One region of the Terrisporobacter glycolicus ATCC 14880 genome, then DNA from elsewhere that is predicted to be linked to it. Evidence: riboswitches for the same ligand, from Rfam matches in the RefSeq annotation. Region 1 holds a riboswitch; each other region holds the start of a gene.
What was found. Region 1 has a riboswitch for thiamine pyrophosphate ahead of thiS (sulfur carrier protein ThiS). Riboswitches for the same ligand answer to the same signal wherever they lie in the genome.
Positions count from the first base shown of each region.

Region 1 (8,012 bases):
GCAACAAAACCGCAGTCTGTAGGATGATCTATAAAAAGAGCATCCTTATATTTGCATAATAATAGGGCGATAGTAGTATCCCCACCTGCGCATAAAATATTAATCAAACTTAAATTCATTAATGAAGAATTGCCCGTGAAGAAAGATATTATGAATAGTAAAATACCTAAAATAAGTAAAGGCATAAGTCCTCCAGTAATATAAGCTTTAAAGCTAAGTGGTTCTTTGCAATGACAATAAGGAGTTAATGACTTCCACATAACACCAAAACTTATACTTTTAAATCCTTCCTTACAAAATAAACTCCATGTGGCTCCATGTAAAAATTCATGTATAACGACACATGCAATTATTGAAATAAAAAATAACATAAGAGTAGCTGGAGTAAACTCTAAAACAATACTTCCCCATTTATTTATATAAATGAAAAAACAAACAAGAGCTATTGGTCCGGCTGTAAGTAGGGCATAAATGTTAGCTTTTGCAACAGTAATTGTGCCTGAATTCTCTTTATATCCATTTTTTATCATTTCTTCTTTAATTTTTTCAAATCTTTTTATTTTTTCTTGTTCCTTTAAATTTTTTTCACTAATACTTTCAGACATAATAAACCCCTTAAATATTATTTTTATTGAGATTATAACATATAATTCCAATTTGTCCTTGAATTTTTTAATATTAATTTGGAAAAATAGAATCAAAGGAAGGTGAAGTAATGTTTGTTCCTCAAAGAATTATATTTGAAAAAGACGCTCTAAACTATAAAATAGGAAAAAATATTTATGAAGAATTTAAAAATAAAGAAAAAACAGAAATAATAAATTTGACTAATAATAAAGTTAAAGAACATATACCAGGAGATAATATTAGAGATTTTTACAAAGAAGGCAAAAACACTTTAGTTGTAGGAATTAAAAAGGGCTATAAATTTCAAAGTTGTAAACCATCTGCTCACTGGCAACTACCTTTATTTAGCGGTTGTGTGGGGAATTGCCAATACTGTTACTTGAACACAAATTTAGGTGATAAACCTTTTATAAAGGTTAATGCAAATATTGATGATATTTTAGACAGAGCAAAAGAGTATATGTATGAAAGAAAGCCTGAGATTACCATATTTGAAGGTTCAGCTACATCTGATCCTATACCTGTTGAGCCATATACACATTCTCTAAAAAGAACAATTGAATTTTTCGCAAAAAGTGAATACGGAAGATTTAGATTTGTTACAAAGTTTGATGATGTTGACACTTTATTAGATATTGAACATAGAGGAAAAACAGAAGCAAGATTTACTATTAATACAAGAAAAGTCATAGGAGATTATGAAAAAAGAACTAGTAGTAGAGAAAAAAGAATTGAAGCTAGCGTGAAAATGATGGAATCAGGATATCATGTTGGATATATTATAGCGCCAGTATTTATATATGAAAACTGGGAAGACGATTACAGAAACTTATTAATTTATTTAAGTGAAAAGATACCTAATAATTTAGAAAATTCAATTACTTTTGAAGTAATATCTCACAGATATACAACAAGAGCAAAAAATATTATAAATGAAGTTTTTCCAGAGAATATTTTACCAATGAAAGATAATGATAGAACTTATAAATATGGCCAATTTGGATATGGAAAATTTGTTTATCCAAAGGAACATTTAGCATATATGAAAAAGTTTTTTACAGAAAATATAAAAGAAATTTTTCCAGATGCAGAGATTAAATATATCATTTAATTAAAAAAGGAGAGCTGAATAATTTTAACTCTCCTTTTTTAACTATATTCTATTTTCTATCCATCTACTCATTTCAGATATTATATCATCTTTAATTAATTCATCCAAAAGCTTATGATATAAACCATTCAAAATCCTAATTTCCTTATCTGTAGAAATTATATTATTAAATAAAAACCTACTATCTTCACAATCTGTTACTGCATCCATTGAGCCATGAAGTATTAAGCAAGGATATTTAAATTTATATAAATATTCAATAATATTTGAACAACTTTTTTTCAACACGTGATAAAGACCTACAGTAACTTGTTTTAAAACTAATTCATCTTCATCATAAGATTGAATAAAATCATAATCATGGCTTAGATTATGAATACTTCCAACAGAAACAAAGTCAAAATCACTATCATATTCATCAGAATTACAATTTGTATAATTACCATAATCACAAATTAAAGGGCTACAAAATATCATACCATCTGCCAGATTATCATATTGTCCACCTAGAATACTCATTATATGTCCTCCCATGCCTTGACCTAAAATAAATAAAGGAAGATTTGGGTTTTCTTCTTTAACTAAATCAATAACAATTTTTAGATCTTTTGCAAAGGTATGGGCATCGTCAACATATCCTCTTTTTCCATCAGAATCTCCGTGCCCTCTGTGGTCATATCTATATACATTAAAATTATCTGAAACAAATTTTCTAGTGATATAATCATATCTTCTATAGTGCTCTGCTAATCCATGTAGGATTAAGATAGTAGCTTTAGGACTATTTACTAAGTCTTTTGCGCATTTTAAATAAATATTATCAAATGATTTAACCCAAAAATCTACTGTTGCAACACTCATATATTTCACTCCTCAAGTTTTATAATGAATCCTAAAAAAGCATAGGACTAACATATATAGTTATTCTAGATAGAGGAACGAAAATCCTTTTTTAAAAGTTGTGATTTATTTTTTTATAACTGATACAATTTATATATAAACATAATTACCATAAAATTTATACTTTAAAATATTGTTTAGATTGAAAAAAAGTGGTACAGTTAAAATGTAAACACGAATAATTATGAGATTGTTTGGGAGGTATGTTCGCTTGAGGGAAATTGATTCAAAAGTAATAACTAAAGAGGTTAAGAAACTTTGTATTGAAGGAAATATATACCTTGGGGATGATGTAATAAAATCCTTTAAGGAAAATTTAGAAAAAGAAAAAAGTGATTTAGGAAAAGATATATTAAATATTTTAATAGAAAATGCTCAAATAGCTAAAGACACGCATATACCTCTTTGCCAAGATACGGGAATGGCAGTATTTTTTGTTGAAATTGGCCAAGAAATTATGATAAAAGGAGATACCTTGACAGATGCTATTAATAAAGGTGTAAGTGAAGGTTATAGAGAAGGATATCTAAGAAAATCTGTAGTAAGTCCAATAACTAGAATAAATACAAAAGACAATACTCCTGCCATAATTCACTATGAAATGGTGAAGGGAGATAAAATAAAAATTCAATATGCACCTAAAGGTTTTGGAAGTGAAAATATGAGTCAATTAAAAATGTTAAAACCTTCTGATGGAATTGAGGGAGTTAAAGAATTCATAGTGAAAACTGTAAGTGAAGCTGGACCTAATCCATGTCCACCTATAGTTGTGGGAGTGGGTATTGGTGGTACAGTAGATAAATGTGCTCAAATTGCTAAGAAAGCTTTATTTAGAGATATCGGAAATCACAGTGAAGATGAGATGATAGCAGATTTAGAAAAAGAAATGATTAAAAAAATCAATGATTTAGGAATAGGCCCTCAAGGCCTTGGAGGAAATACGACGGCTCTTGCTGTAAATATTGAAACTTTCCCAACACATATAGCAGGGCTTCCTGTTGTAGTTAATATAAATTGTCACTCTGCTAGACATAAGCAAGTGATTATATAGGAGGGAAAATATGATAGAGTTAAAAGCACCTTTTAAAAATGAAGATATAGAGAAATTAGTTTGTGGAGATGTTGTTAAAATTAGTGGTGTAATTTATACTGGAAGAGATGCAGCTCACAAAAGAATGATAAACTCAATACATAATAAAGAAGAGCTACCATTTGATGTAAATGGAGCAGGAATTTACTATGTGGGGCCATCACCTAGTAAAGAGGGGCAAATAATTGGCTCAGCTGGACCAACTACAAGTTATAGAATGGATGACTTAACAGTACCTTTATTAGAGTTGGGCCTAAAAGTTATGATTGGTAAAGGAAAAAGAAGAGAAGAAGTAGTAAGTTCTATGATAAAAAATAAAGCTGTGTATTTGGCAGCTATTGGTGGAGCAGGAGCATATATTTCTCATGCTATTAAAAAATGTGAAGTAATAGCTTATGAAGATTTAGGACCAGAAGCAGTTAGAAGATTAGAGGTTGAAGGCTTACAGTTAATTGTTGCTATAGACTCTTATGGTAACAATATATATGAAAAAGGAAGAGCAATGTTTGCAAAAGAATCAGAATAAATTTAAAAACTAATAATTTGTCAGATGTTATAAAGGAGAAGTAAAATGAGTAATAAGAATTTTGCACAATTAGCATTAGAAATGCACGAAAATCACGGAGGAAAGGTTAGCATACAGAGTAAGGTTGAAGTAAAATGCAAAGATGATTTATCTACTGCATATACTCCTGGTGTTGCAGAGCCTTGTTTAAAAATAAAAGAAAATCCAGAAGATGTCTATAAATATACTTGTAAAAGTAATATGGTGGCAGTGGTTAGTGATGGAACTGCAGTTTTAGGTCTTGGAAATATAGGTGCTGCTGCTTCGATTCCTGTAATGGAAGGAAAATCAATATTATTTAAAGAATTTGGCAACGTAGATGCTTTTCCAATATGTATAAACACTATTGATATTGATGATATAGTAAAAACAGTTAAATTATTAGAACCTGTATTTGGTGGAATTAACTTAGAAGATATAAATTCACCTAGATGTATAGAAATAGAAAATAGATTGAAAGAAGAATTAGATATTCCGGTATTCCATGATGATCAACATGGTACAGCAATAATTGTTTCTGCAGGAATATTAAATGCAGTTAAATTATCAGGAAAGAAAATTGAGGACTTGGAAATAGTTATAAATGGTGCAGGATCAGCAGGTATGGCCATAGCTAAAATGTTACTTAACTTAAATGTTAAAAATGTAGTTTTATGTGATATTAATGGTGCAATACATAAAGATTCTGCGGATATAAATTGGGCACAAAAAGAAATGGTGAAAGTGACTAATAAATATGGTGAAAAAGGAAGTTTAGTAGATATCATAAAAGATAAAGATGTATTTATAGGGGTATCTGCGCCTAAGATGGTCACAAAAGAAATGGTTGAAACTATGGCAGATAAACCAATAGTATTTGCTATGGCAAACCCAACTCCAGAAATATTCCCTGATGAAGCTAAAGCAGGAGGCGCATTTATAGTGGGTACTGGTCGTTCAGACTTCCCTAACCAAGTTAACAATGTTCTTGCTTTCCCTGGAATTTTCAGAGGAGCATTAGATGTTAGAGCAAGAGAAATAAATGAAGAAATGAAGGTTGCAGCAGCTTATGCCATAGCAAATGTAGTTAGTGACGAAGAATTAACTCCAGATTATGTACTTCCAGATGCTTTCAATAAAAATGTAGTAGAAAATGTGGCAAAAGCAGTAAGAGAAGCTGCTATAAAAACTGGTGTTGCAAGAATATAAATATAATTATTACAAGCATAAAAATATTTTGATTTGAAAAAATTAAATTTAAGTACTACAATTAAAACAAATTGAAAAGTTTTACCTAGGGGTGCCCTAAAAGGCTGAGAGATGGAAACATTAACCCTTATACCTGATCTGGATAATACCAGCGTAGGAAAGAGTAGAGTGTTATATAATGAAATATGTGAATTTTCACATATGATATGTGATTACTACAAGCTTTACCTACGGGTAAGGCTTTTTTTATTGAAACAAAAAAGTGAGGAGGTGTAACGATGAAGGTAAATGGAAAAGTAGTAGAATTCCAAAATAATAAAACTGTATTAGATTTATTAAATGATTACAACTTAAACAAAGATAGAGTTGTTGTAGAGATAAACTTAGAAATATTAGAAAATGAGCAATATGAAAATTATGTATTAAAAGAGCATGATGTAATAGAAATTATTAGCTTTATTGGTGGTGGTTGATTTGAAAATATTTGTTAATGAAATAGAAAGAGAAGTTGAAAATGATATAAGTGTTTTTAAAATTAAAGATATTTTTAATAAGTTTAGTGATGTTGTAGTTTTAAATGGATTTCCTACTAAAAAAAATGAAATATTAAAAGAAAATGATAGAGTAACTTTAATAGAAAAAGGAAAGAAACCATCTATGAATGAACTAGAAAATCTTATGATTGCAAGGCATACACCAAAAGTACATGAAAAATTAAAAGGAGGAAAGATAGCTATTTTGGGCATTGGTGGTCTAGGTTCTAATATAGCTATCTCTCTAGCTAGAATAGGTGTAGGTAAGTTGATTTTGGTTGATTATGATGTTGTAGAACCTTCCAATTTAAATAGACAACAATATTTTATTGATGATATTGGAAAATACAAAACAAAAGCAATGAAAGAACATTTAGATAAAATTAATCCTTTCATAGAGGTTGAAATACATAATTCTTATATTACTAAAGAAAATATGAATTTTTTATATGAAGTAGATATAATAATTGAAGCTTTAGATGATCCAAATTGTAAAGCTGAAATAAGTAATTTTGTTTTGCTTCATATGAGAGAAAAATATTTAATAGCATCTTCTGGCATGGCAGGATATTATGACTCAAATATTATTGTGACAAAGAAAATAAGAGAAAAATTTTATATATGTGGTGATTTTGTACATGAAGCAAAAGAAGGTGAGGGGTTAATGGCACCTCGTGTGGCAATCTGTGCAAATCATATGGCTAATTTAGCAAGTAAAATACTTATAGATTATATTTAGGGGGATAAATTAATGGATAAATTAATATTAGGTGGACATGAGTTTGATAGTAGACTTTTAATTGGGACAGGAAAATATGGGTCTAATGAAATACTTCCAAAAGTAATAGAAGAAAGTGGTAGTGAAATAATAACTATGGCACTAAGAAGAGTTGATTTAGATAACTCTAATGAAAATATTCTTACATATGTACCTAAAAATATGACAATCCTTCCAAACACATCAGGAGCAACAACGGCCGAAGAAGCTGTAAGAATAGCAAGAATATCTCGTAAAATGGGATGTGGAAATTTTATAAAAATAGAAGTAATTTCAGATACTAGATACTTATTACCAGATAATGAAGAAACAATAAAAGCAACTAAAATTCTTGCAGATGAAGGATTTGTAGTACTTCCTTATATGAGTCCAGATTTATATGCAGGAAGAAGATTAATAGAAGCAGGCGCTGCTGCAGTTATGCCACTAGGTGCACCGATTGGTTCAAATAGAGGTCTTAAAATGAAAGAGATGATAAGAATAATGATAGAAGAACTGGATATTCCAATTATTGTTGATGCAGGTATAGGAAAGCCTTCACAAGCTATGGAGGCAATGGAAATGGGAGCTGCAGCAGTTTTAGTAAATACAGCAATATCATCAGCTGGTGATCCTATAGCTATGGGAAAAGCATTTAAAATGGCAGTAGAGGGTGGTCGTGTAGCATTTATTGCAAAAACTGGATCTGTATCAGAATTTGCAAATGCATCTTCTCCTCTTACTGGTTTTTTAGGGAACTTATAGGAGGTATCTAAAATGAGTTTTTATGAGGTAATAGAAGAATATAAAGATTTTGATTTTGATGGATATTTTGAGAAAGTAAGTGATAATGATGTACTAAGAAGTTTATCAAAGGATAAGCTAAATCACAAAGATTTACTTAATTTACTTTCGCCTACAGCAAAAAAGCATTTAGAAGTAATGGCTCAAAAGGCTAGTAAGTTAGCATTACAATATTGTGGTAAAACTGCAACTTTATATACTCCTATTTATATTGCAAACTACTGTGAAAATCACTGTGTTTATTGTGGTTATAATTGTCATAGTGGAATAAAGAGAAAAAAATTATCTTTAGAAGAAATAGAAAAAGAAGGAAACTGTGTTGCTGCTAAAGGTTTTAAACATATTATTGTCTTAACTGGAGAAAGTGAAACAAAATCAAGCATTGAATATATAGGTGATGCTGTGGGAATTTTATCTAAAAAATTTCCATCAATAGC
Region 1 is NZ_CP117523.1:854,533-862,544, forward strand. Features, by position in the region: gene TEGL_RS04320 (DUF3267 domain-containing protein) at 1-605, opposite strand, end outside; gene splB (spore photoproduct lyase) at 716-1,738, shown strand; gene TEGL_RS04330 (alpha/beta hydrolase) at 1,781-2,599, opposite strand; gene TEGL_RS04335 (fumarate hydratase) at 2,850-3,689, shown strand; gene TEGL_RS04340 (Fe-S-containing hydro-lyase) at 3,700-4,254, shown strand; gene TEGL_RS04345 (NAD(P)-dependent malic enzyme) at 4,300-5,481, shown strand; TPP riboswitch at 5,559-5,659, shown strand; gene thiS (sulfur carrier protein ThiS) at 5,760-5,954, shown strand; gene thiF (sulfur carrier protein ThiS adenylyltransferase ThiF) at 5,947-6,753, shown strand; gene TEGL_RS04360 (thiazole synthase) at 6,766-7,536, shown strand; gene thiH (2-iminoacetate synthase ThiH) at 7,549-8,012, shown strand, end outside.

Region 2 (8,012 bases), 1.8 Mb from region 1:
TAAGAATATTCTATATTATTTACTATAAAAATAATAGCAAATGATATAAGTAAAGCCAATAAAAATAACTTACTTTTCATTACATAAGTTCTCCTTATTAAAAGTTAATATAATCTCTGTTCCTTTTTTGACCTGACTTTTTATATTTATATTAATATTATGAATTTTGCATATTTCACTACATATGGAAAGACCTAACCCTATACCATTATTTTTTCTAGTTCTAGCTTTATCCACCATATAAAATGGTTCCTTTACTTTATCTAAATCTTCAGGTGGTATTCCAATACCACTGTCCCTTATTTTTAAAACATAAGTCTCATCACTATAATTACCTTGTATATAAATATCAGAATTTATTTCACAAGCTTTTATACCATTATCTAAAATGTTTGTAAGTAATACTATAATTAGTTGCTTATCAACAGATATATTTACATCTCTAATATCAATACTTAAATTTATGTTTTTTCTTTCTAATTTATATCTCAACGTATTACATACACTATTTACAATCTCCACTAATTGGACTTTTTCCAAAGTTGTTTTTTCTTCTCTCATTAAAGTTAATTTAAGTAAAGTTGTGTTTAATGTTTCTAGCCTTTTTGCTTCTGAATTAATATAGTTTAAAGCTTTTAATTTAGTTTCTTCATTTACATTTCCCTTTAATAAAAGCTCTGAATATCCTATTATGGATGTAATCGGTGTTTTTATTTCATGATTTAAACTATCAATAAATCTTTGTTTTGACTCATTTAAATATTTCAATTCTCTTATATTGTCTTCTATTACACCTATCATAATATTGAAATTATTTTCTAACACCCCTATTTCATCATTATTTTTACTTTCATTAGCCCTTTTACTATAATCTCCACTGGCTATATCTTTTGAAATATTACTTAAGCTCTCTATTGGATTAGTTAAACTTTTAGAAATTATATACATTACAATTGCTAAGATTATAGATATAATAATATCAATTATTAAGAAAAATTTATAATTATCTATTCTTTCATTATATACATCTTGTATATCTTTCGATATTACCAATTTAAAATCTATATTTTGTAAGTTAACAATAGAACTTACAAATACATATTTCTTGTTATTCAAAGTTCTTATTATAAATGATTTTTTATCCTTTTTCGCATTTGTAATTTCTTTTCTATCTCCACCTACTTTTTCTTTTAAATTAGACATTATCAATTTATTGTCGTCAGAATAAAATTCTGTATTATATTGTTCAACAGCGCTTAAAGAATAGCCAGTTATTATAGTTTCTAGCCAGTTTTTTATACTAGCATTACTATTTACGTCTATATCCATAAGATAATCTGTATTTAAATACATAATTGATTCCATATTTAAACACTTATACATAACTGATTTAAGTGTTGTATTTAGATTATCACTATGGATTTTTTCTATTAATATTATTCCGCCTCCATTAAATAGGAGTAAAAATAATACAACTGAATATAAAAATATCTTTTTCCAAAATTTCATATACTCACCGATTTTTCTTTAATAAATAATTTTTATAATTTATTATGATAAAGTTTTAAATTCATATCCGTTCTCTTTAAAGTATTTTATTAATTGATCAAAGTTTTTCTGCAACCTCCAGCATCACCACTTAAATCCTTCCAATCAATAGATGCTTCTTGCTTCACTAATTCTTTTGCAGTTTCACAACTATTTTCTATATTTGATCTAGTTAATAAAAATACAATTTTTCCCATTATTTGAATGATCATATTTCTTTAATTTTTCTTCTATTTTTTAGCATCATAAGTGTATTTTTTACCTTCTTCATTTATACCACTTAACTTACAACTTTTGGCTCTTCTTTTTTTCATCTTTACTTTGTGCTACACTTTCTTTTCCTATATTATATTTCCCATTACTTTAGAATAAGATACTCCTACAGTAAATAATAATAAACAGCTAATACCTAGTATCATTGCTGATTTTTTATAATTTTTTCTTTTCATACTCAACCTCCGCTGTTAATAACTTTTCATGCCCTAATATTAATGGTTAGAGGTTTTAATCTTGTATTTATTTTGTTTCAAAGTTGTAAAATTTGTAGTTTTTTGTATTATAATATTTTTTCTTGTATTTTAGTTTGAAAAGTTAATAATAAACTTGATTATACACACAAATTATTATATCATATTATTTAACAATGTAAATTCTCGAAGGGGAGTAGCTTTCACATTTGTGATAATCAACCGTCATTACGGATAATATCCCGGTTGATTAGCAAGGTAAAACTTGTTAGCAAGACCTTCAGAAAAATATTCATTTTATATTTATGAATATTTTTCTGAAGGTCTTTTCAATTATTTGTAATAAAGGAGTTCAAAATGAAAAATTTTAAAGAAGAATTTATTAAATCCATAAGATATATAATACCTATATTTCTTATATTTGTAGGAATACTTGTGCTAAAAAACTATAGTAATATAACTAATTTTTTTACGGACAACTTTGAAGTACTTAATGGTTTACTTGCACCATTTTTTATAGGTTTTATAATTGCATATATGCTTAACCAGCCTATGAAAAAATTAGAAGAAAAGTTCAAGTTAAAAAGAGGACTTTCCGTTTTAATTATTTACGGAATAACTTTGATTATATTAATATTTTCATGGTTATTTATTGTTCCAGTTATAAAATCTAACATTAACGAACTTGCTCTTTCTATTCCAAGTGGTATAGATCAAGTACAAGATTTAATTAACAATATTTCATCACAATTTGAATTTGATATTAATAATCCAGACATTAAAGCACAAATTAATGATTTTATTACCAAGGTTTTAATTCCAGTATCAAGCTTTACAGCATCTACTGTTAGTAACTTTATTATCAATTTAATGAGTATAATCGTATCTTATACTATAAATATTGTCCTTGGTTTAGTTATCTCAGTTTATCTACTTTTATCGAAGGAAAAATATATTAAAGTTATAAGCTTATTTTTTCAAAAAATATTAAAACAACATTATTTTAAAGTAAAAGAGTTTGTTAATATATTGGATAATAATATTGGTGTATATATAGTAGCAAAAGCTATGGATTCTACAATTTACGGTATTATCTGTACTATAGTACTTGCATTAACAGGTTCTAGATATGCATTATTTATAGGAATAATTGCTGGTGTAACTAATATGATCCCTTTCTTCGGACCTATTTTAGGTACTATTATAGCTGTTGTTACTAACTTATTCTTCTCTATTAATAAAGCTATTTTAGTTTTAGTAATTATGATAGTGGTTCAACAATTAGAAAGTGCCATATTAGAGCCTCATTTTGTTGGAAAACAAGTTGGCGTACCACCAATATTAACAATATTAGCTGTAACATTTGCTGGAAAATATACAGGGTTTTTAGGTATATTGTTAGCCGTACCAGTTACCGGTGTTCTTTTAGTTTACTTTAAGAGATATATTTACAGCAAAAAAGATGAATCTCTAAGCAATACTATATAAAACAACAAGTATAAACAAAATAAAAATACCTTAAAATAGACTTTTATAAGCTATTTTAAGGTATTTTTTAATTAATCCATAATATCTACATCTTCACCTTTTAATATCTTATTTATATTTCTAACTGCACACATTTTCCCACACATTGTGCAAGTATCTTCATTTTCTGGTTTAGATTCTGTTCTGTATCTTCTTGCTTTTTCACTATCTATAGCTAAATCAAACATTTTTTCCCAATCTAAATCTCTTCTAGCTTTACTCATTTCATTATCCCAATCAGTCGCACCTTTAACTCCTTTTGCTATATCCGCTGCATGAGCTGCTATCTTAGATGCAATTATTCCTTCTTTTACATCTTCTACTGTTGGTAGTCTTAAATGTTCTGCTGGAGTTACATAACATAAGAATGATGCTCCATAAGTAGCTGCAATAGCTCCTCCTATAGCAGCTGTTATATGATCATAACCTGGTGCCACATCAGTAACTAGAGGACCTAAAACGTAGAAAGGTGCTCCTTTGCAAACAGTTTCTTCTATTTCCATATTAGCTTTTATTTGATTTAATGGCATGTGCCCAGGACCTTCTATCATAACCTGAACATTTTTCTCCCAAGCTCTACTAGTCAATTCTCCAAGTGTAACTAACTCCTCAATTTGAGATACGTCCCCTGCATCTGCAATACTTCCAGGTCTACAAGCATCTCCTAAACTTATCGTAACATCATGTTTTTCACAAATATTTAATATTTCATCATAATATTCATAGAAAGGGTTTTCATTTCCTGTCAACTCCATCCATGCAAATATAATAGACCCTCCCCTAGAAACTATATTAGTAAGTCTATTAGATTTTTTAAATCTTTCTGCTGTATGCTTGTTAACTCCACAATGAAGAGTTAAAAAATCTACACCATCTTCTGCATGCATTCTAACAATATCTAACCATTCTTTTGCAGTTATCTTCTTTAACGGCTTATTATAATATACTACTGCATCATATATAGGCACTGTACCTATCATTGCAGGGCATTCATCTATTAATTTTCTTCTAAATGTTTGAGTATCTCCAAAAGAACTTAGATCCATTATAGCTTCTGCACCTAAGTTTACTGCATTCATAACTTTTTCCATTTCTATACTTGTATCAAGGCAATCTTTAGAAGTACCTAAGTTTACATTAATTTTTGTTTTTAATTTTTTACCTATTCCATAAGGTTTTAATGATTTATGATTTTTATTAGCTGGTATTACGACTTTACCTGTTCCTACTAAATCAAGTAATTCTTGAACATCCATATTTTCATATGTCGCTACTTTTTTCAATTCTTCTGTTATTATTCCCTTTCTTGCTGCATCCATCTGTGTTGTGTAACTCATTTTATTTCCCCTTTCATCTTACCTTTATAAAATTTTTTAAATAAAAAAATCTTTCTTACTTTGGCAATAATTACGCAAAATAAGAAAGATTCTCTTAATATAAAAAGTCGTACAATAAATGTACGACTTTTAATCAAAATTAATAAATAATGTCATTAACAATAAAATGTTAAAACAAAATATATACAATACTTAATCTCCCTACGTCGGCATTATCCAAACAGGTTCAAAGGGTTTAGAATTTAAAAATTCAATCTCAGCAACAGCTCCCCTAAATATTTTATTTTAACTTTATTCTAGCACTATATTGTATTAACTTCAACATTATAGATTTTTTTATATAGCTATTTATTATTTACAATTATTAAACTATGCATTTAAATGACATGCTATCTTATGCCCATCAGATATTTCCGTAAGCTCTGGACAATCTATCTTACATATAGGCTTAGAGCTATTACACCTTCTATAATATGGGCATCCAAACGTAACCCCATCATCATTATTAATCTTTTCAATAAAATCTTTAGACATATTTTTTCCATATTCATATGATGATGATAATAATTTTATTGTATAAGGGTGTTTCATCTTGTGAATATCTTCTACATTTTGCAGCTCTTCCATTACTTTCCCCTTGTACATTATCACTAAAGAATCTGCCAAATAATATACTGCCTCTAAATCATGAGATATTAATATATAAGTTAATTCTGATTCATCTTTTAGATCAGAAAGCAAGTTAAGTATTTGAGCTTGAATTGATACATCTAAACTACTAAGAGGCTCATCCAATACTAATAAGTCTGGCTCCAAAGCTAATGCTCTAGCAATACATATACGTTGTAATTGACCTCCACTAAACTGGCTTGGAAATTTATATTTATCCTTATAATCAATTCCAACTTTAGTTAACAGTTCTTCAACTTTTAGATTAATTTCACTTTTAGATAATTTATTAAAATTTTTCAAAGGTTCACATATTATCTCTTCAATTGTATTTTTTCTATTTACTGCTGCTAAACTATCTTGAAATACCATCTGTAAATCTCTTCTATACTTATCTTTTCTTGTAATATTTTTTACATTTTTATTCTTAAATACTATTTTTCCTTGTGAACACTCTTCTAATCCTACAATAAGTTTTCCTAAAGTACTTTTTCCACACCCACTTTCTCCTACTAATCCAACACATTCACCTTTTTTAACAGTAAAACTTACTCCATCTAAAGCTCTTACTTCTTCTTTATTTTTTAATCTATATACTTTTTCTACATCTTTAATACTAAGCAGTTCCACAATTTTTTATAGCCTCCTTAAATAATACACATTTTACTTGATGATTTTCATTTATATTTATAATATCCACATTATTATTTTTACAAATTTTCTCTCTAGCATTACATCTACTATAAAACTCACACCCATTTCCTCTTTCAAACAAACTTGGTGGTGTTCCTTCCAACATTGGCAATCTATTTTTCGAAAATTTAGGCCTTGATTGTATTAATGCATTTGTATATGGATGTTTAGGATTATTCAATATTTCATCAACAGACGCTTTTTCAACTATAGTTCCTCCATATATAACTAATACTTCATCTGCCAATTCCGATATTATACTAAGGTCATGAGATACTAATATTATAGATGTTCCTAAAGTATCTTGAATATGTGCTAATATATTTATAATCTCACGTTGTACTGTTAAATCCAAAGCTGTAGTAGGCTCATCAGCTATTATTATTTCCGGTTCTAATATTACAGCTAAAGCTATCATTACCCTTTGAAGCATTCCTCCACTTAACTGAAAAGGATAGCTATCTAATACATTTTTAGGGTTTGAAATATGCATTTTTTCTAATATATTCATTGCCTTTTCTTCTATTTCACACTTAGTAGTTTTTTCATGGGATAATAGTGTTTCAATAAAATGATAACCTATAGTTCTTAATGGATTAAATGCACTCATTGGGTTTTGCGTAATCATAGCTATATGATTTCCTCTAAACTTATTCATCTCAGTATTATTTCTATAAGGTAAGAATTTATTTTTAAAATATATATCTCCATTTACAATCCACTTTTTATCATCTAAAAGTCCCATTATAGAAGAACAGGTTAGTGATTTTCCGCTACCACTTTCTCCAATTATTCCAATAGTTTTTCCTTTTTCCAAAGACAAACTTACATTATCTAGTGCCTTTAATCTTTCATTTTTTTGAATTAATTCAATACTTAAATTTTTAATTTTCAAAATCGAAGTATCTTCCATATTATTTTCCCTCCATATATTTTAACTAACTACCTCTTCCAAAGTATCTCTAAGTTGATCTCCTATTATATTTGCACTAAGAACTACTAATAAAATCATTATTCCAGGCCAAAACATTAACATAGGGTTGCTATGCATAAACATCCTACCATCATTTATCATCATCCCCCACTCTGGAAAAGGAGCTTTTACACCTAAACCTAAAAAAGAAAAACCTGAAACTGCTAAAATCGTATGTCCAAAATCTATTGTAAGTATGGCCAGCACTTGTGGAAATATATTTGGCAAAATAGATTTAATCAGTATTTTAATATTTGAACTACCTAGTAATTTACTACAATCAACATAACTTAACTCTTTTTCTCTTATTGTTAAATTTCTCGTTACCCTAGCATACCAAATCCATTGAACTAAAATCATAGCAATTATAATATTAGTAATTCCTGCACCTAGAAAACTTACTATTACTAGAGTTAATACTAGACTTGGGAAAGAATATAAAACATCGCATAATCTCATAATAAAATTATCAACTTTTCCACCTAAAAATCCTGATAACATACCTATAAAAATACCAAAACTTGCAGATATTATACAAGCAATTAAGGAAAGTCCTACAGTTGGTCTAATTCCATGAATTATTCTACAAAATATACATCTACCCATATTATCCGTTCCCATAGGATATTCCATAGAAATTGATAAAAACTTTTTAGTAAGCTCCATTTCTAGAGGATCGTGTTTAGAAAAAGTAGGTGCAAAAATACCAGTTATAATTAATAAAAGAATAAAAATAAAACATATTAGAGATAATTTATTTTTTAATAATATATTTATAATTTCTTTTTTCTTCATTTA
Region 2 is NZ_CP117523.1:3,048,101-3,056,112, forward strand. Features, by position in the region: gene TEGL_RS15055 (hypothetical protein) at 1-80, opposite strand, end outside; gene TEGL_RS15060 (sensor histidine kinase) at 70-1,509, opposite strand; gene TEGL_RS15065 (hypothetical protein) at 1,599-1,745, opposite strand; gene TEGL_RS15070 (AI-2E family transporter) at 2,373-3,503, shown strand; gene thiC (phosphomethylpyrimidine synthase ThiC) at 3,575-4,879, opposite strand; TPP riboswitch at 5,061-5,162, opposite strand; gene TEGL_RS15080 (ABC transporter ATP-binding protein) at 5,249-6,178, opposite strand; gene TEGL_RS15085 (ABC transporter ATP-binding protein) at 6,165-7,154, opposite strand; gene TEGL_RS15090 (ABC transporter permease) at 7,176-8,009, opposite strand.
Region 2: it holds a riboswitch for thiamine pyrophosphate, as region 1 does, so the genes downstream of both, thiC (phosphomethylpyrimidine synthase ThiC) here and thiS (sulfur carrier protein ThiS) in region 1, are expected to answer to the same signal.

Region 3 (8,012 bases), 1.0 Mb from region 1:
TTGAAAATAATTTAAATTTGTCAAATAAAAAGAAGGAATTATGTTAAGCATTATAGAATAAGTAATCTAATTATACTTATTGGTGGAGGCTTAATATGGAGAGATGGAAAAAACTCAATGTACTTGTAAGCTTAGGAGGTTTAGCATTTTTTATAATAAGTTTATTATTTGTTAGGTACAATCCTTTAATACTTTGCTTAGCGGCATTTGGGTTAGGTGTTGCATGGAAAGGTTTTAAGAATATTTATAAAAATGTAGATCCACCTAATAAGGAAAAAGCATCAAATCCTTATGATAAAAACATAGTAAAAAAGAAAAAAAAGAAAAGAAAAAGATAATTATTCATAAAGCCATAGTATATTATTACTATGGCTTTATATTTTTAATAAATAAGTTGAGATATAAAAAAATATATATGTATTTCTTGGGAAATATATATTACATATATAAATAAGACGTATTAAGAATAAAATTATTATATGTTTTAAATAAGGAGGTTTATATGGATGATTATATGATTGATGCAAAAGTTCAACATAAACTATGGAAAAGAGAAATGAAAAAGAAGGTATCCTTAATAAATAAGATAGCATCAAAAACGCAAAAAAAGTTTAATAGTATGTTGCCCCGAAAATACCATGAAATATTAACTAATGCAGTTAAAACCATGGTAAAAACAGTATTATTTGGATATAAGTATATTACTAAAGATCCTCTTAATCATATTTCCATAGAAGAGAGAGAAAAAATTGTTAAAAGTAAAATAGATTTCTATAAAAAAACTGCTATGGCAGAAGGTCTTGCTACAGGAGCAGGAGGTTTTATATTAGGATTGACAGATTTTCCATTACTACTTAGTATAAAGGTGAAATTATTATATGATATTGCTGCAATTTATGGGTTTGATGTGAGAGATTACAAAGAGCGATTATATATACTTAACATTATTCAGTTAGCTTTTTCCTCTCAAAGTTATAGTAAGGATGTTTATAATAAAATGGAAAAATGGGATGAGTATTCATATAATTTACCAGGGAATATTAATGATTTTGACTGGAAATCATTTCAACAAGAATATAGAGATTATTTAGACTTGGCTAAGTTGCTTCAATTAATGCCTGTTATAGGTGCAGCTGTGGGCTTCTATGTTAATGGAAAGTTGCTTGATAAATTAGGAGATGTAGCAATAAATTCTTATCGTATGAGATTAGAAGAATTTAAGTAAGTAATATAATAAAAACTTGTATAAGTTTAAGTAAAAATCGTCAAACATAGTGTTGTTAAACGATGTTTGACGATTTGATTATATAGCAATTATTTAAATTTCTTTAAGTGAAATAATTGAGTTATTAGGTAAATAATAAGTATTTTCCTTGTCATAATTACTTTTATGATAGTCAGAACCTGAATTTGATAATGTTGGTGCTATAGTAATTGAATTATCGTCAGAATCAACTATTTCTCCAACTATAGGAACTGAACTTAAATAAGTATTTACTTCAACAGGTTTTTGTAAAAAATTATTATATGAATTATTATTATCCATTATTTTCACTCCTTTTAAGTAATAAAATGTAGATATAGTAATATTATTAAATTTTTCTGACAATATATTCACTATAAAAGAAAAAATGAATTAAAGAATCTATTTGGAATAAATAAATTGATAGTAATGGCTAAAAAATAGAATGATTATAGTATAATTAAATTAAACTATTTATAAATAGGGGATGTTTATAATGCAATGATCCATAGAAGGTTTTCATGAGAGTACATATCTGGGGAAAATGAAAGATTCAAAAAATGATTTTATTTACATTGATTTTTGTATTATATTTTTTATTGTTTTTAAATATGTAAATATACCATTATTCTTAGGTTAATTGGTAATGGGGGAAGATAATGAATGATATTAGTTTGATAATTTATGCTTTATTTATACAGATAAATTTCAAGCTTTAAACAATATTAATATTAGTTTAGATAAAGGAGATTCTTTAGATATAGTAGGCTCTAATGGAGCAGGAAAATCAACGTTGTTGTTACGACTTTGTGTAAGTTTGATGCCATTGCAACAATAATAGCTATGAAGCCATTAATACTAATAATGGACGAACCTACAGCAGTTCTAGATCCAAAGGGTTAATAAATTTATTAAATAAGGAACTTATAGAAAAAGTAATTTAGGGTTGCCATTATCTATATAAAATATGGGTGATTTGAATAAGTTGAAAAATGAAGATACAACTTACGAAATTATAATATTAAAAGAGTTGAAGAATACTATTTTAATAAAAATATAAAAAAATAAAGAAATAAATTTTTGATTTATTTAATAGGAGGTAAATATGAACAGAATAAAAAATATTACATCATTGGTAGAAACAAAATTTATAAGTTTATATAATGTTAAATATTTAAATAAAAATAACGAAGAGAAAAATTGGACAGTTGCATCAAGAAAGAAAAAAGAAGTATTAGAAGGCATTTATCTTCAAAATAAAAAGGATAAAGTAGATGCAGTAATAATATGTGCATATCATAAAGAAAGTGAAAAGTTAGTTGTAATAAAAGAATTTAGGGTTCCAATAAATAAATATATTTATGAGCTGCCAGCAGGACTTGTAGATAGTGATGATGAAAATTTTGAAAGTGCTGTAATAAGAGAGTTAAAGGAAGAGACAGGTTTAGATGTAATCGAAATAAATAAAGATCTTAGTTGTAACCAAGTATATTTATCACCAGGAATGACAGATGAATCTGCAGCCTTTGTTTATTGTATATGTGAAGGTGAGATAAGCAGTGAGTTTTTAGAAGATGATGAAGATATCGAAGCAGTTTTAGTTTCAAAGGAAGAAGCAAAAGAAATAATAAAAAATAATCATACTTCTTTAGATATTAGAGTCTATTTGGCTTTACAGTCATTTTCAATTTTAGGAGAAAAAATGTTTTTATAATTCATTAAAGAATTCATAATCCCTCCATATTTTTAATATATAAAAATATGGAGGGATTATTGTGCCTTATGATAAAAAAATAGCCATTGTGTATAAAACTAAATATGGATGTACTATGAAATATGCTGGATGGTTAGCCATAAAACTAAATGCAGATTTGTACGAAATATCTGACGTTGGAAGATGGGATTTATTAAAATATAAAACAATTATATTTGGTAGCCCCATATATAATTCTAAAATATGTTTGGCAGACTATATAGAAGAAAAGTATCAGATTTTGAAAAATAAAAATATAGTTTTATTTTGTGTTAGTATGAATATGCAAAGTAGGGAAGATATAGTTGAACATAATTTTGAAGATGAAGAAATTAAAAAACAAATGAAGTTCTTTTTCTTGCAAGGTTGTATTGATTTTAATGATTTAACAAGAATAGATAAAACAAAATTCAAAAAGAGCATAAATAAAAATCAATCTTTTGAAATGATAAAATTAGAAAAATATAGGTGTATTGATAGAAGTAATAAACGAACTATAATGCCAATAATTAATTATGTTTTAGACAAAACATACTAGAAATACATACAGTCTAATGTATTATTTTATTATAAACTGATAATAATATATACGATATTGAAATTTATATTTGGAGGTAAGAAATGAAAGCATATGTAGATAAAGACTTATGTATAGGATGTGGTGTTTGTCCATCTGTATGTCCAGAAGTATTTGAAATGGGTGATGATGGTTTATCTCATGTAATAGTGGATACTGTTCCATCAGGTTCAGAAGATGATGCTAAGGATGCAGAAGAAAGCTGTCCAGTAGATGCAATAAAAGTTGAATAGTACTTATTTAAGAGTTATCAAATTTTGATAACTCTTTTTTAGTTAAAAATTTTGTTTTCTACAGTGCTTATAGGGTATAATAAAAAGTATAAAAATACTGGGGGAGATTTATGTGCTATACATATATAATTAAATGCAAAAATAATACTCTATATACAGGTTATACTACAGATATAATAAGGCGTATGGAAGAACATAAGCAAGGTATTAATTCTAAATACACTAGAGCTAATGGTTTTGATAAATTAGAGATATTTTTTGAAATTGATAATAAAAGCCAAGCTATGAAATTAGAATATTATATTAAAAAATTAAGCAAATCTAAAAAAATATGGATAATAAATAATCCGGAATTGTTTATAGATGAAGTTAAAGATAAATTTTCAATAAGAATAGGAAAAATAAATAAAAGTTGACAATTTTTATAAAAGTATTATAATGAAGTTGAAAGTAAATAAATTGCTAGGGGCGCCATTGGCTGAGAGGTTTATACCAACCCTTGTACCTGATCTGGATAATGCCAGCGTAGGAAAGCACCATGAATTTTATAACCATACAAGGGTTTTAAATTTGTTTATATTATGCTATGCCTACGGGTATAGCATTTTTTTATGCTCAGAAATTATATAACATTGAAAATAGAGGGAGTAAAGATATGAAAAATTACAAAATACCAACTTTAACAATTGCAGGCTCAGACTCATCTGGAGGGGCAGGAATACAAGCAGACTTAAAAACATTTTCAGCTATAGGAACCTATGGAATGAGTGTAATTACAGCTATTACAGCTCAAAATACACAAGGGGTTTTTTATGTAGAAGAACTTAGCTCAAAAATAATTAAGGAACAAATAAAAGCTGTATGTGAAGATATACAACCAAAAGCAATAAAGGTAGGGATGGTATCTTCTCCAGAAATAATTAAAGATATAGTTGAATCATTAGAAAAATATCCTTGTAAATATTTAGTTGTGGATCCGGTTATGATCTCTAAAAGTGGATATTCACTTCTTAAACCAGAAGCTAAAGATAATTTAATTAAATATCTTATACCTAAGGCATATATAGTAACACCAAATATTCCTGAAGCTGAGGAAATAAGCAATATAAAAATAAATACAGTTGAAGATATGAAAAAAGTAGGTAAAGCAATTCTTGATCTAGGATCTAAATTTGTGCTTATGAAAGGTGGTCATTTAGATGGAGATTGTGTAGATGTATTAATGGGAGAAGACACTTTTGAGGTTTATAAATGCGAAAGAATTAATAAGAAAAATACTCATGGAACTGGGTGTACTATATCTTCTGCTATTACATCTCACTTAGCATTAGGATATGACATCAAAGAATCAGTAAAACTTAGTAAAGAATATATTACAGAAGCCATAAAGCATAGCTTTGATATAGGTCAAGGAGTAGGACCGGTACATCATTTTTATAAATTTGATTAAACATAGGGGGATATTATGTATAAATTATTAAAAAAAGTTAAGGAAATAAATCCACTTGTATTACACTATACAAATAATGTTACTATAACAGATTGTGCTAATACAACACTAGCTATAGGGGCAAGTCCACTAATGAGTTTTTCTTATGAAGAAGTGGATGACATAGTTAAAGTTTCTAGCAGTGTAGTTATTAATATTGGAACTATGAATAGTGAACTACTAGATTTATATGTATTAGCTGGAAAAACTGCAAATAAGTACAATAAGCCAGTTATATTAGATCCAGTAGGAGTATTTGCTACAAAGGCAAGAACCGATTTAACTAATAAATTATTAAATGAAGTTAAATTTGATGTAATAAGAGGCAATATATCGGAAATTCAGTTTATAGGTGGATTAGATGTTAAAGGGAAAGGTGTAGATTCTTTTGATGATGGAAGTGATGCATCATTTATTGTTAAAGAGGTGGCTAAAAAACTTGAGTGCGTTGTTGTTGCTTCAGGAAAGACTGATGTAATCAGTGATGGAGATAAAATTTATAAAATAAGTAATGGAACACCAAAACTTAAATTTATAACAGGTACAGGTTGTATGAGTACATCTTTAATAGGAAGTTTTTTACCATGTGCAGAAGAGAAAATAGATGCTGCAGTAATGGGAACTTTAGTAATGTCTCTTTGTGGAGAGTTAGCTAATAGAGAAAATCCATCAATAGGAAGCTTTAAAACAAGACTATTTGATGAAATGTTTATTTTGAATGAAGATACTTGCAATAAATATGGAAAAATTGAGTTAGCACAACTTAAATTTTCATTATAGCAGAAAGGGGGACGCTATGTTATTATCAGATTATTTATTTAATGAAAGTAAGAAAATATGGGATGAATATTTAAAACATCCTTTTATAGTAGAAATGGGAGAAGGAACTTTAGACAAAGAAAAATTTAGAGACTATTTAGTTCAAGATTATTTATATCTTCTAGACTATGCTAAAGTTTATTCCATGGGATTTATAAAAAGCAATGACGTAAAGCATATGAAGTTTTTTAAAGATAGTGTAAATGGAATTATGGAAGATGAAAGTGCTACACATATAGCTTATTTAAAAGAGCTAGGTGAAGATATTAAAACACTTCAAAGACATAATATAAAATGGGAAAATGAAAACTATACTAATTTTATGAAAAGCATAGCATTAACAGGAGATATTCAAGATTTAATAATAGCAGTACTTCCATGTGCGTGGAGTTATTATTATATAGCTAAAGAAATGAAAGAAATATATAAGGACAATTTAGAAAATAATTATTACGCTGCATGGATAGAGTCATATTCTTGTGAAGAATATAGAATGTGTGCCAATGAAAATATAGATTTGGCAAACGAACTTTGTAAAAATATAGACGATAATAAAAGAGAAAAACTAAAAGATATTTTTATAAAAGGTAGCTTATATGAAATGGCATTTTGGGATATGGCTTACAAGGAGATGAGGTAATGATAAATACATTTATATTAGGTTTATGTTTAATACCTGTAATATATTATATATCTAAACTTAAGGACTTTAAATTAAATACAAAAACAATGGTGATAATAGCTTTGTTTGCAGGTGTTCACTTTGTTTTATTAAAAATACAATTTGTTCAATATCCTCAAGGTGGAGGATTTAATTTACTTGCATCCTTACCTATACTATTAGTTGGTGTTTTATATGGACCAACAATAGGTATGACTTGTGGTTTAGTGTCAGGAGTAATAACTTTAATAGGTGGAGAGCTATTTATAGTCCATCCAGCTCAATTTTTATTAGACTACATACTTCCAACAATGTTATTAGGTTTAAGTGGAATATGTGGTTCACAAAAGAGAAGTAAAATATTCTTAGGATGTTTAATAGCAGTAGTACTTAAAGTCACAGTGCATGTAATATCAGGTTGTGTATATTTTTATGAATATGCACCTGATGGTTGGAGTCCTTTAGCCTATTCTTTAGTATATAATTTAACAGGAGAAGGAATAGAGGCATTTTTAAGTTCTTTAGTTATAACAATAATTCCTATAGGAAAAATTATGAAAATGGCTAATATAACTACACTAAATAAGGTAAGTTAAGGAGATTATTATGGTAGATAAGAATAAGTTAAAAAAATCACTTAAATTATATTTAGTAACAGATTCAGGTTTGTTAAAAGGAAGAGATTTTTATAAATGCATTGAAGATGCTATTAAAGCTGGAGTTACCATGGTGCAACTTAGAGAAAAAGATGCCGATGGTAAGAAGTTTTTAGAAAAAGCAATAAAGCTTAGAGAACTTACTAAAAAATATAATGTTTCATTTATTGTTAATGACAGAATAGATATTGCTTTGTTAGTGGATGCTGATGGCGTTCATGTTGGTCAAAGTGATATAGATGCTGTATCTGTAAGAAGATTAATTGGTGAGAATAAAATTATAGGAGTATCAGCTAGAACTGTTGAAGAGGCTGAACAAGCTAAAAAAGATGGAGCTGATTATTTAGGTATTGGCTCAATGTTTTCAACAAGTACAAAATTAGATGCTAAAAATGTTTCTTTTAATACTCTAAATGAAATAATAAAAAAAGTTAATCTGCCATTTGTTTTAATTGGGGGGATAAGCCTGAAAAATGTACATGAGCTAAAATCATTTAATCCAGATGGATATGCTCTTGTTTCAGGCATATTAGCAGCAACAGATATAGACTCTAGAGTGAAACTATGGAATGATAAAATAT
Region 3 is NZ_CP117523.1:1,859,702-1,867,713, forward strand. Features, by position in the region: gene recQ (DNA helicase RecQ) at 1-47, shown strand, start outside; gene TEGL_RS09240 (hypothetical protein) at 96-338, shown strand; gene TEGL_RS09245 (EcsC family protein) at 503-1,225, shown strand; gene TEGL_RS09250 (hypothetical protein) at 1,319-1,546, opposite strand; gene TEGL_RS19800 (hypothetical protein) at 2,004-2,081, shown strand; gene TEGL_RS09255 (NUDIX hydrolase) at 2,349-2,957, shown strand; gene TEGL_RS09260 (flavodoxin domain-containing protein) at 3,019-3,534, shown strand; gene TEGL_RS09265 (ferredoxin) at 3,618-3,806, shown strand; gene TEGL_RS09270 (GIY-YIG nuclease family protein) at 3,917-4,222, shown strand; TPP riboswitch at 4,261-4,355, shown strand; gene thiD (bifunctional hydroxymethylpyrimidine kinase/phosphomethylpyrimidine kinase) at 4,462-5,256, shown strand; gene thiM (hydroxyethylthiazole kinase) at 5,272-6,075, shown strand; gene tenA (thiaminase II) at 6,092-6,754, shown strand; gene thiT (energy-coupled thiamine transporter ThiT) at 6,754-7,371, shown strand; gene thiE (thiamine phosphate synthase) at 7,382-8,012, shown strand, end outside.
Region 3: it holds a riboswitch for thiamine pyrophosphate, as region 1 does, so the genes downstream of both, thiD (bifunctional hydroxymethylpyrimidine kinase/phosphomethylpyrimidine kinase) here and thiS (sulfur carrier protein ThiS) in region 1, are expected to answer to the same signal.

Region 4 (8,012 bases), 1.4 Mb from region 1:
TGTAAAAAATTCTTCTAAATTTTCCTCATTAGTAATTTTAAACAAATAATATTGTAGTAATAATTTTATATCTGTTCTTCTCTCTCTCAAAGGTATAGAATACATTGGCATAACATTTAATCTATAGTATAAGTCTTCTCTAAAATTTTTAAGTTTCACTTCGTGCAACAGCTCTTTATTTGTTGCTGCTATAACTCTAATGTCTATTGGAATAGTTTCCGTACTACCAACAGGAGTTATCTCCCTTTCTTGAAGTACTCTAAGCAACCTAGACTGTAAATATAAAGATGCGTCTCCTATTTCATCTAAAAATATGGTTCCTTTGTGTGCCTTTTTAAATAAACCTTCTTTTCCACCTTTTCTAGCTCCAGTAAAGGCTCCATCTTCATATCCAAAAAGTTCACTTTCTATTAGATTTTCTGGTATTGCAGCAAAATTTATGGCAATAAAAGGATAGTCACATCTTTCAGATTCATTGTGTATAGCTTGTGCTAGTACCTCTTTTCCTGTACCTGTTTCCCCTTGGATTAATACAGTTGAGTTTGTTTTTGCTACTTTTTTAGCCAGTTTAATATTTTTCACTATGGAGCTACAATTACCTACCATATCTTCAAAAGTATACTTTGCTTGATTTTCTCTTATTTTTTCTCTTCTTCTTACTTCCTCATCAATTTTATGAATATGTTTAACTTCATTAAGAATAATCATATTACCTGTGTATATGTTATTATCTTCTATTTTTTCTTTTGAAACTAAAATTTCCTTGTTGTTTATATTAATAATATCTTCTTTTAATGATGGAAAAGTTTCATAAATATCCTTAGATAACACGTGATTTTTCTTAACACCTAATAATCTTAAGGCTTCTTCATTTAAAACAACAACTTTGTTTTTTATATTAGTATAAATAATTCCGTTCTTTTGATTATCTAGTAAATTAGTTAATAAATCTTTTAACCTAGTTGATTCTTGAGATTTTTTTATATATTTTGTTGATACATTTATCATATCTCTATAAAAATAAGATGACACCATGCTTCCATATTTGTCCATGCAGTTTAATCTTATTAATATTTCAATTAATGTGGATACATCTAGATGTCTTGATTTTATATCTATGATATTAGAGACTTCGTCAGGTACTAAATGAGCTTCACCAGGTGTTATTGCAATTTCTAAATTTTTATAAGACTTAATTCCTGGGTAATATTGGTGATAATTTATATGATTAAGTCCCTGACTCTTTAACTGTCTAATAACTTCTTCACAAGAACTCTTTGCATCATTTACTAAAAGTACATCTGTCCCTCTAGGAATACTTAAAATTTCATCAATATAATCATGCTTTATTACTCTTTTTGAAACTATATAATTTATATTGTCATTAAGTATATGATCACAAATATCTTTTACTTCTTCACCAGAAAAAATCAATAAATCACAATCTAAGTATTTTTCTTTATAGTTATTTAAATTTAAACATTCTATATAAAATTCTTTTTCAAATATTATTTCTAACTGCTGCTTTATACTAAATCCAGTATACTCACTCATTGATATTATATAAATTTTTTTCATAATGTCCCCCAAATTTATATGGTAACTTCCTATTATATATGTTTAAGTATAACATTTTTAGATTTTATGACAAATATGAAATTCCTAGTAATAAAAAAGAGCTACCCAAATCATAAGGTAACTCTATTTACAATTTAGCACAAAACAATTACCAAATAGCCACATGACCATCACATCTTTTTTCTGTGGCGCAAACATAAGACCCAGCTTCAATATTTTTTAATATAATCTGTCCCTTACCCATATTTGTGAAGTCTTCCATAACTTTAATATGATGACCTTTTTCCATAAGTCCTTGTACAATTGCTTCATTCATATCACTTTCAACTTCAATGTCTTTGTTTTTAATCCATTGCCAACGAGGCGCATCTAATGCTTCTTGAGGATTCATATTAAAATCAATCAAATTAGTAAGAACTTGCAACTGTCCTTGAGGTTGCATAAATGCACCCATTACACCAAATGCCCCTACAGCTTCATTATCCTTGCATAAAAATCCTGGTATAATTGTGTGGTATGGCTTTTTAAATGGTTTTACCACATTAACATGATTTTTATCTAAACTAAAGTTGTTTCCCCTATTATGAAGGGCTATTCCTGTACTTGGAACTACTAATCCTGATCCAAATTCTGTGTAATTGCTTTGTATGTATGACACCATATTTCCATCTTTGTCACCGCTACACAAATATACTGTTCCTGGTGAATAAGGATCTCCACATATAGGTTCAATAGCCTTATCTCCTATTAAGCTTCTTCTTTTCTTTGCATAATCTTCATTTAGTAATTCTTCAACCTTTACTTCCATTTCTTTTATATCTGTTACATAAGTTTTGCTATCAGCAAAGGCAAGTTTTAAACTTTCTATAATTTTATGGTAATTATCTACATGTTCTTTATCACTATGCAAATTAAGCCCCTTTAATATATTTAAAGCCATAAGCACTGTTATTCCATGACCATTTGGTGGTATTTCAAAAACCTCATATCCTTTGTACTCTGTGCTAATTGGCTCCATCCACTGAGGATAAAATTTCTCCAGATCACTTTTTCTAATAAATCCATTGTACTTTCTAGAGAACTCATCTATTTCATCTGCCAAACTTCCTCTATAGAAACTTTCACCGTTGCTTCTTCCTATTTCCTCAAGAGTTTCTGCCATGTCTTCACACCTGAAAATTTCTCCAGCCTTAGGAGCTCTTCCTAATTTACCAAAAGTTTCAAACCAGTACTTATACTCTTCCCCCTGTAAGTTTTCTTCGTATTCATCATAAACTTTCTGCCATAAATTTGATACAGTTTGTCCCACAGCATAGCCATTTCTAGCATATTCTATGGCACTTTTCAAACATTCTAATAAACTTAACTTTCCGTATTTTTCATTAAGTTCTCCCCATGCAGCAGGTATTCCAGGAACTGTCACAGCACCAAATCCATACTTAGGCATAGATTCCATCCCCTCATATTCTTCCAACTTCATTTTCTCCGGTGCAAATCCGCTGGAATTTAATCCATAAAGCTTCTTTTCTTCTTCTATCCATACTAATGCATAAGCATCCCCACCAATTCCACATCCTGTAGGCTCAACAACAGTAAGACAAGCTGCCGTAGCTATGGCTGCATCTACTGCATTGCCACCCTTTTTCAAAATTTCCAAACCAGCCTGAGCTGCAATTGGCGTTGATGTTGCCACTGCTCCATTTTTTCCATAAACTATATTTCTTATGGAATTATATTTATTATTAATTGAAGTTAAATTCATATTTTTCCCCCCCAGTTATAATATTAATTTACTACATATATATATTGTATATTATATAACAATGAACTATATGGTTTTATCCTTAAATTGACTGTTGACAATCTTTTTAAATAAACTATAATGAAGTTAAAAGTAAATATTTGCTAGGGGTGCCTTTATTGGCTGAGAGGTTTTGCCGACCCTTGTACCTGATCTGGATAATACCAGCGTAGGAAAGCTATATACTTTATTTCTCATAAAGAGTATCAGGGATTAAATTTGATTATATATGCTATGCCTACGGGTATAGCATTTTTTTATGTATTTATATATGTAATTATAAAAAGGAGGAATAATAATGGTTATAGCAGACGTGGCAGTAATGCCTCTTAGACCTTATACAGGTGAGGAGGAAATGTACAAAGTAGTAGATGCTTGCATCGAAAAAGTAAAGGAAAGTGGTCTTAAGTATGAAATCGGTGCCATGAGTACAACATTTGAAGGGGAATTTGATGAAGTTTTTGATTTAATAAAAGTAATGCACAAAATACCCTTTCAACTAGGATGTGAAAGAGTCATCACAGTTGCTAGGGTTGACGAGAAAGCTGGAGGCCTAACAATTGAGAACAAACTTAGAAATCACAGATAAGATTAAAAATTATATTTATCCACTTATAACGTTTGTAAGTATTTTATTATTATGGCAGTTTATTGTGGTAAGTAATGATATACCTCAATATATTATGCCTGCACCAAGCAAAATAATAAAAGTTTTTAGCACAGATTTTGCAAACTTGCAAATGCATGCTTTAGTTACTTTAAATGAATCTGTTTTAGGATTTATTTATTCCATATTATTGGCATTAGCAATAGGTACAATTATGGACTTTGTTCCATTTATAAAGAAATGTTTCTATCCTATAATGCTAGTATCTCAAATGATACCAACAATAACCATAGCTCCACTACTTATAATATGGTTTGGATTTGATTCATTACCAAAAATAATCATGGTAATGACTACTTGTTTCTTCCCCATATTAATAAATTTTGTGGATGGTATGGAAAATATAGATAAAGACTATATAAATTTATTCAAAACTATGGATGCCAGCAAACTAAATACATTTATTCATTTAAAACTTCCCATGTCTTTGGAAAGCTTATTTACAGGCTTAAAAATTTCAGCTACTTATGCCTTTGTTGCTGCAACAGTTGCTGAGTGGCTTGGTGGAAGTGTAGGGCTTGGTGTTTATATGGTAAGAGCAAAAAGTGCATATGCTTTGGACAAAGTATTTGCATCTACAATTTTAGTAATAATCTTTAGTTTAATATTTGTAATGGGTATAAATATTTTGAAGAAAATAATATTAAAACACAAGTACAAAGGAGAATAAAATGAAGTTTAAAAAAAGCATATCATTAATGACAGCTGCACTACTTACTATAGGTTTAGTGACAGGTTGCTCAAAGAAAAGTACTGAAAAAAAAGAAGGAAACTCAGATTTACAAAAGGTTACTGTAGTTCTTGACTGGACTCCAAATACTAACCATACAGGATTATATGTTGCTTTAGATAAAGGATATTACAAAGAACAAGGTTTAGATGTGGAAATAATTCAACCATCTGATGGTACTGCTACTACTATAGTTGCCACAGGAAAAGCTGATTTTGGTGTAAGTTATCAAGAAGATGTTACTTATGCAAAAACTAGTGAAGACCCACTTCCAATAAAATCTATAGCTACAATTATTCAACACAATACTTCTGGGTTTGCATCTCCAGCAAACAAAAAAATTAAAACTGTAAAAGATTTTGAAAACAAAACTTACGGTGGATGGGGATCAGAATCAGAAAAAGCTACTTTAAATGCAATTATGACTAACAACGGTGCTGATTTTAGCAAAATCAAAATAGTAGATATAGGAAAAGATGATTTCTTCACAGCTACTAAAGGTGACATAGATATAGCTAATATTTTCGAAGGTTGGACAGGTGTAGAGGCAAAGCTTCGTGGGGAAGATATAAACTTTGTAGCTACTAAGGATTTAGACAAAAGATTAGACTACTATACTCCTCTTTTAATAACTAGTGAAAAAATAATAAATGAAAATCCAGACCTTGCTAAGAAGTTTTTAGCTGCAACAAGCAAAGGATACCAAGATTGTGTTAAAAATCCTGAAGAAAGTGCAAAAATATTATTAAAACATGCTCCTGAAATAAACGAAGACTTAGCTATTGAAAGTCAAAAGTATTTAGCTGATAAATATATAGATGACGCTTCTAAATGGGGCGAAATGAAAGATAGTGTTTGGAATAATTACACTGATTTCATGAAAGAATATAAATTAATAAACAAGGATATGAAAGCAAGTGATGCATATACAAATGAATTCTTACCAAACTAATAAAAAAATTATTATTAGTAATTTATCAAAAAAATACAAAGATAAGCTTATTTTAAAAGATATTGATTTACATGTTTATGATGAAGAGATTGTTTCCATTATAGGTCCTAGTGGTTGTGGTAAAAGTACTATTTTCAACATACTTTCCAACTTAACAACTAGTGATTCTGGTGAAGTAGATATTAATGGTCGTTTCAGCTATATGTACCAAAAAGATCTTCTACTCCCTTACAAAAACATAATGGATAATGTTTCTCTTCCCTTAATCTTAAAAGGTGAAAAAAAGAAAAAAAGTCAAGAAACAGTTAAACCTTACTTCTCCACTTTTGGTTTAGAAGGTTACGAAAATAAATATCCTCATGAACTTTCTGGTGGTATGAGGCAAAGGGTGAACTTTATGAGAACCTTTGTTAATTCCAGCGATATTATGCTTTTAGATGAACCTTTTGGAGCATTAGATTCCATTACAAGAGCTTCCATGCAAAATTGGCTACTGGACATAAAGAAGGAAATTAAGTCTACCATATTGCTTATTACTCACGATATTGACGAGGCAATAATTTTGTCAGACAGAATTTATATTTTATCAAATAAACCTGCTGTAGTTAATAAAGAAGTTTTTGTAGACAAACGTATCTACAGTAAAGATAATCTAGAAAACATAGCTAAACTTAAGAAAGAAATCTTAGGTTATTTATAAATGTATATAGATTTTCACAGTCATATAGATTTCTACAAAGACCATGAATTGCAAAAGGTTTATGATGATATAAATAAAAACAATATAAAAGTAATCTCCTGTGCTATGGATGAAAAAAGCTATAAGAAAAATCTTGGCTTTTCTAAAGTTTGTTCCAATATTATACCTACTTTTGGTATACATCCTTGGAAAGTTACTAATGTAGTCACCAACCTAGATATCTATGATAACTACATAAAAAGTAGCAAAATCATAGGTGAAGTCGGTCTGGATTTTCACTGGGTGGAGGATAAGTCAACTTATGAGCCTCAGGTTGAAGTTTTTAAACATTTTGTAAAAAAATCTAAAACTTATGATAAATTCTTAAACATCCATACTAAAGGTGCAGAAGAATTAATTTATAATATTTTACATGAAGAAAATATGTTGGAAAAATCCATAATTCACTGGTATAGCGGAGATTTATCTACCTTAAATAAATTTATAGATGCTAAATCTTATTTCACTTTAAGCGTAGATATAAATACTTCACAAAAAAGCCAAGAAATTGCCAGGCTAGTCCCTGTTGATCTTATTCTAGCAGAAACAGATGGTCCTACTGCTTTGGAATGGGTTACTGGAGTTTATGGTATGCCTAGTGAGATTATCAATGTATACGATGGCATATGTAATACAAAAGATATCTCTATGGATGAATTAAAACATCATATTGAACACAATTACAATATTATATTTAAGTAGATTAATGTTTATATAAAAATAAAGTATGTAAGTTGATTAAAACTATCAACTTGCATACTTTTTTAATATTTGTATTTGTTTATTGTCTTAGAATTATATATTTTAATATTCTTTAGACTTTATATTTCTTTTAAAAGTGTAATAAGTACCTGCAAAATAGCACACATATATGAATATCATTAAAATCATGGCTATTACAATGTTAATTACAAAGGCTTTATCACCTATATAAGAATTAATTATTTCCGAATTTAAAATATAATAATTAGATATAAATATTACAAAACCAATTAAAGCTATAAATATGGGAATTACAAAATATATGGATATTTGTTTTAAAATTATTTTATTAATATCATCCTCTTCCACTCCCAACTTTTTAAGTACATTGAACCTACTTCTATGTTCTATAGAGTCAGAAAGTTGCTGAAGAGCAAGGACTGTTAAACTAATCATAAGTAAAACTGTGCCTAAATATATTCCTAAAATCCTCATGGCTAAAGTTGAATTTAATATATTATTAGTTTCAAAAGCTCTCACTCTAGTTTCAATTAAATATTCACTTATATCTCCATTTTTATTATTATATTTTTTAGTTAAATTCTCATTATTACTTTTAAACCAATCGTATATATATTTACCTTTAAACTCTATGATTTTCTCAAAATCTACTTCCTTCTTTGTATTAACTAATAAATTAGTACTTGCAAGAGTTAGATTTTCACATAACTTGTCTGGCAATACTATAATGTGATCTGAGTAAATATTATAAATTCCCTCTCCAATAGATTCAGTATAATATCCAGTGTCACTGATATTTAAATTTTTTCCATCTATATTTAT
Region 4 is NZ_CP117523.1:3,457,102-3,465,113, forward strand. Features, by position in the region: gene TEGL_RS16900 (sigma-54 interaction domain-containing protein) at 1-1,578, opposite strand, end outside; gene ggt (gamma-glutamyltransferase) at 1,727-3,340, opposite strand; TPP riboswitch at 3,476-3,572, shown strand; gene TEGL_RS16910 (MTH1187 family thiamine-binding protein) at 3,678-3,968, shown strand; gene TEGL_RS16915 (ABC transporter permease) at 3,940-4,716, shown strand; gene TEGL_RS16920 (ABC transporter substrate-binding protein) at 4,718-5,728, shown strand; gene TEGL_RS16925 (ABC transporter ATP-binding protein) at 5,709-6,428, shown strand; gene TEGL_RS16930 (TatD family hydrolase) at 6,429-7,169, shown strand; gene TEGL_RS16935 (FtsX-like permease family protein) at 7,272-8,012, opposite strand, start outside.
Region 4: it holds a riboswitch for thiamine pyrophosphate, as region 1 does, so the genes downstream of both, TEGL_RS16910 (MTH1187 family thiamine-binding protein) here and thiS (sulfur carrier protein ThiS) in region 1, are expected to answer to the same signal.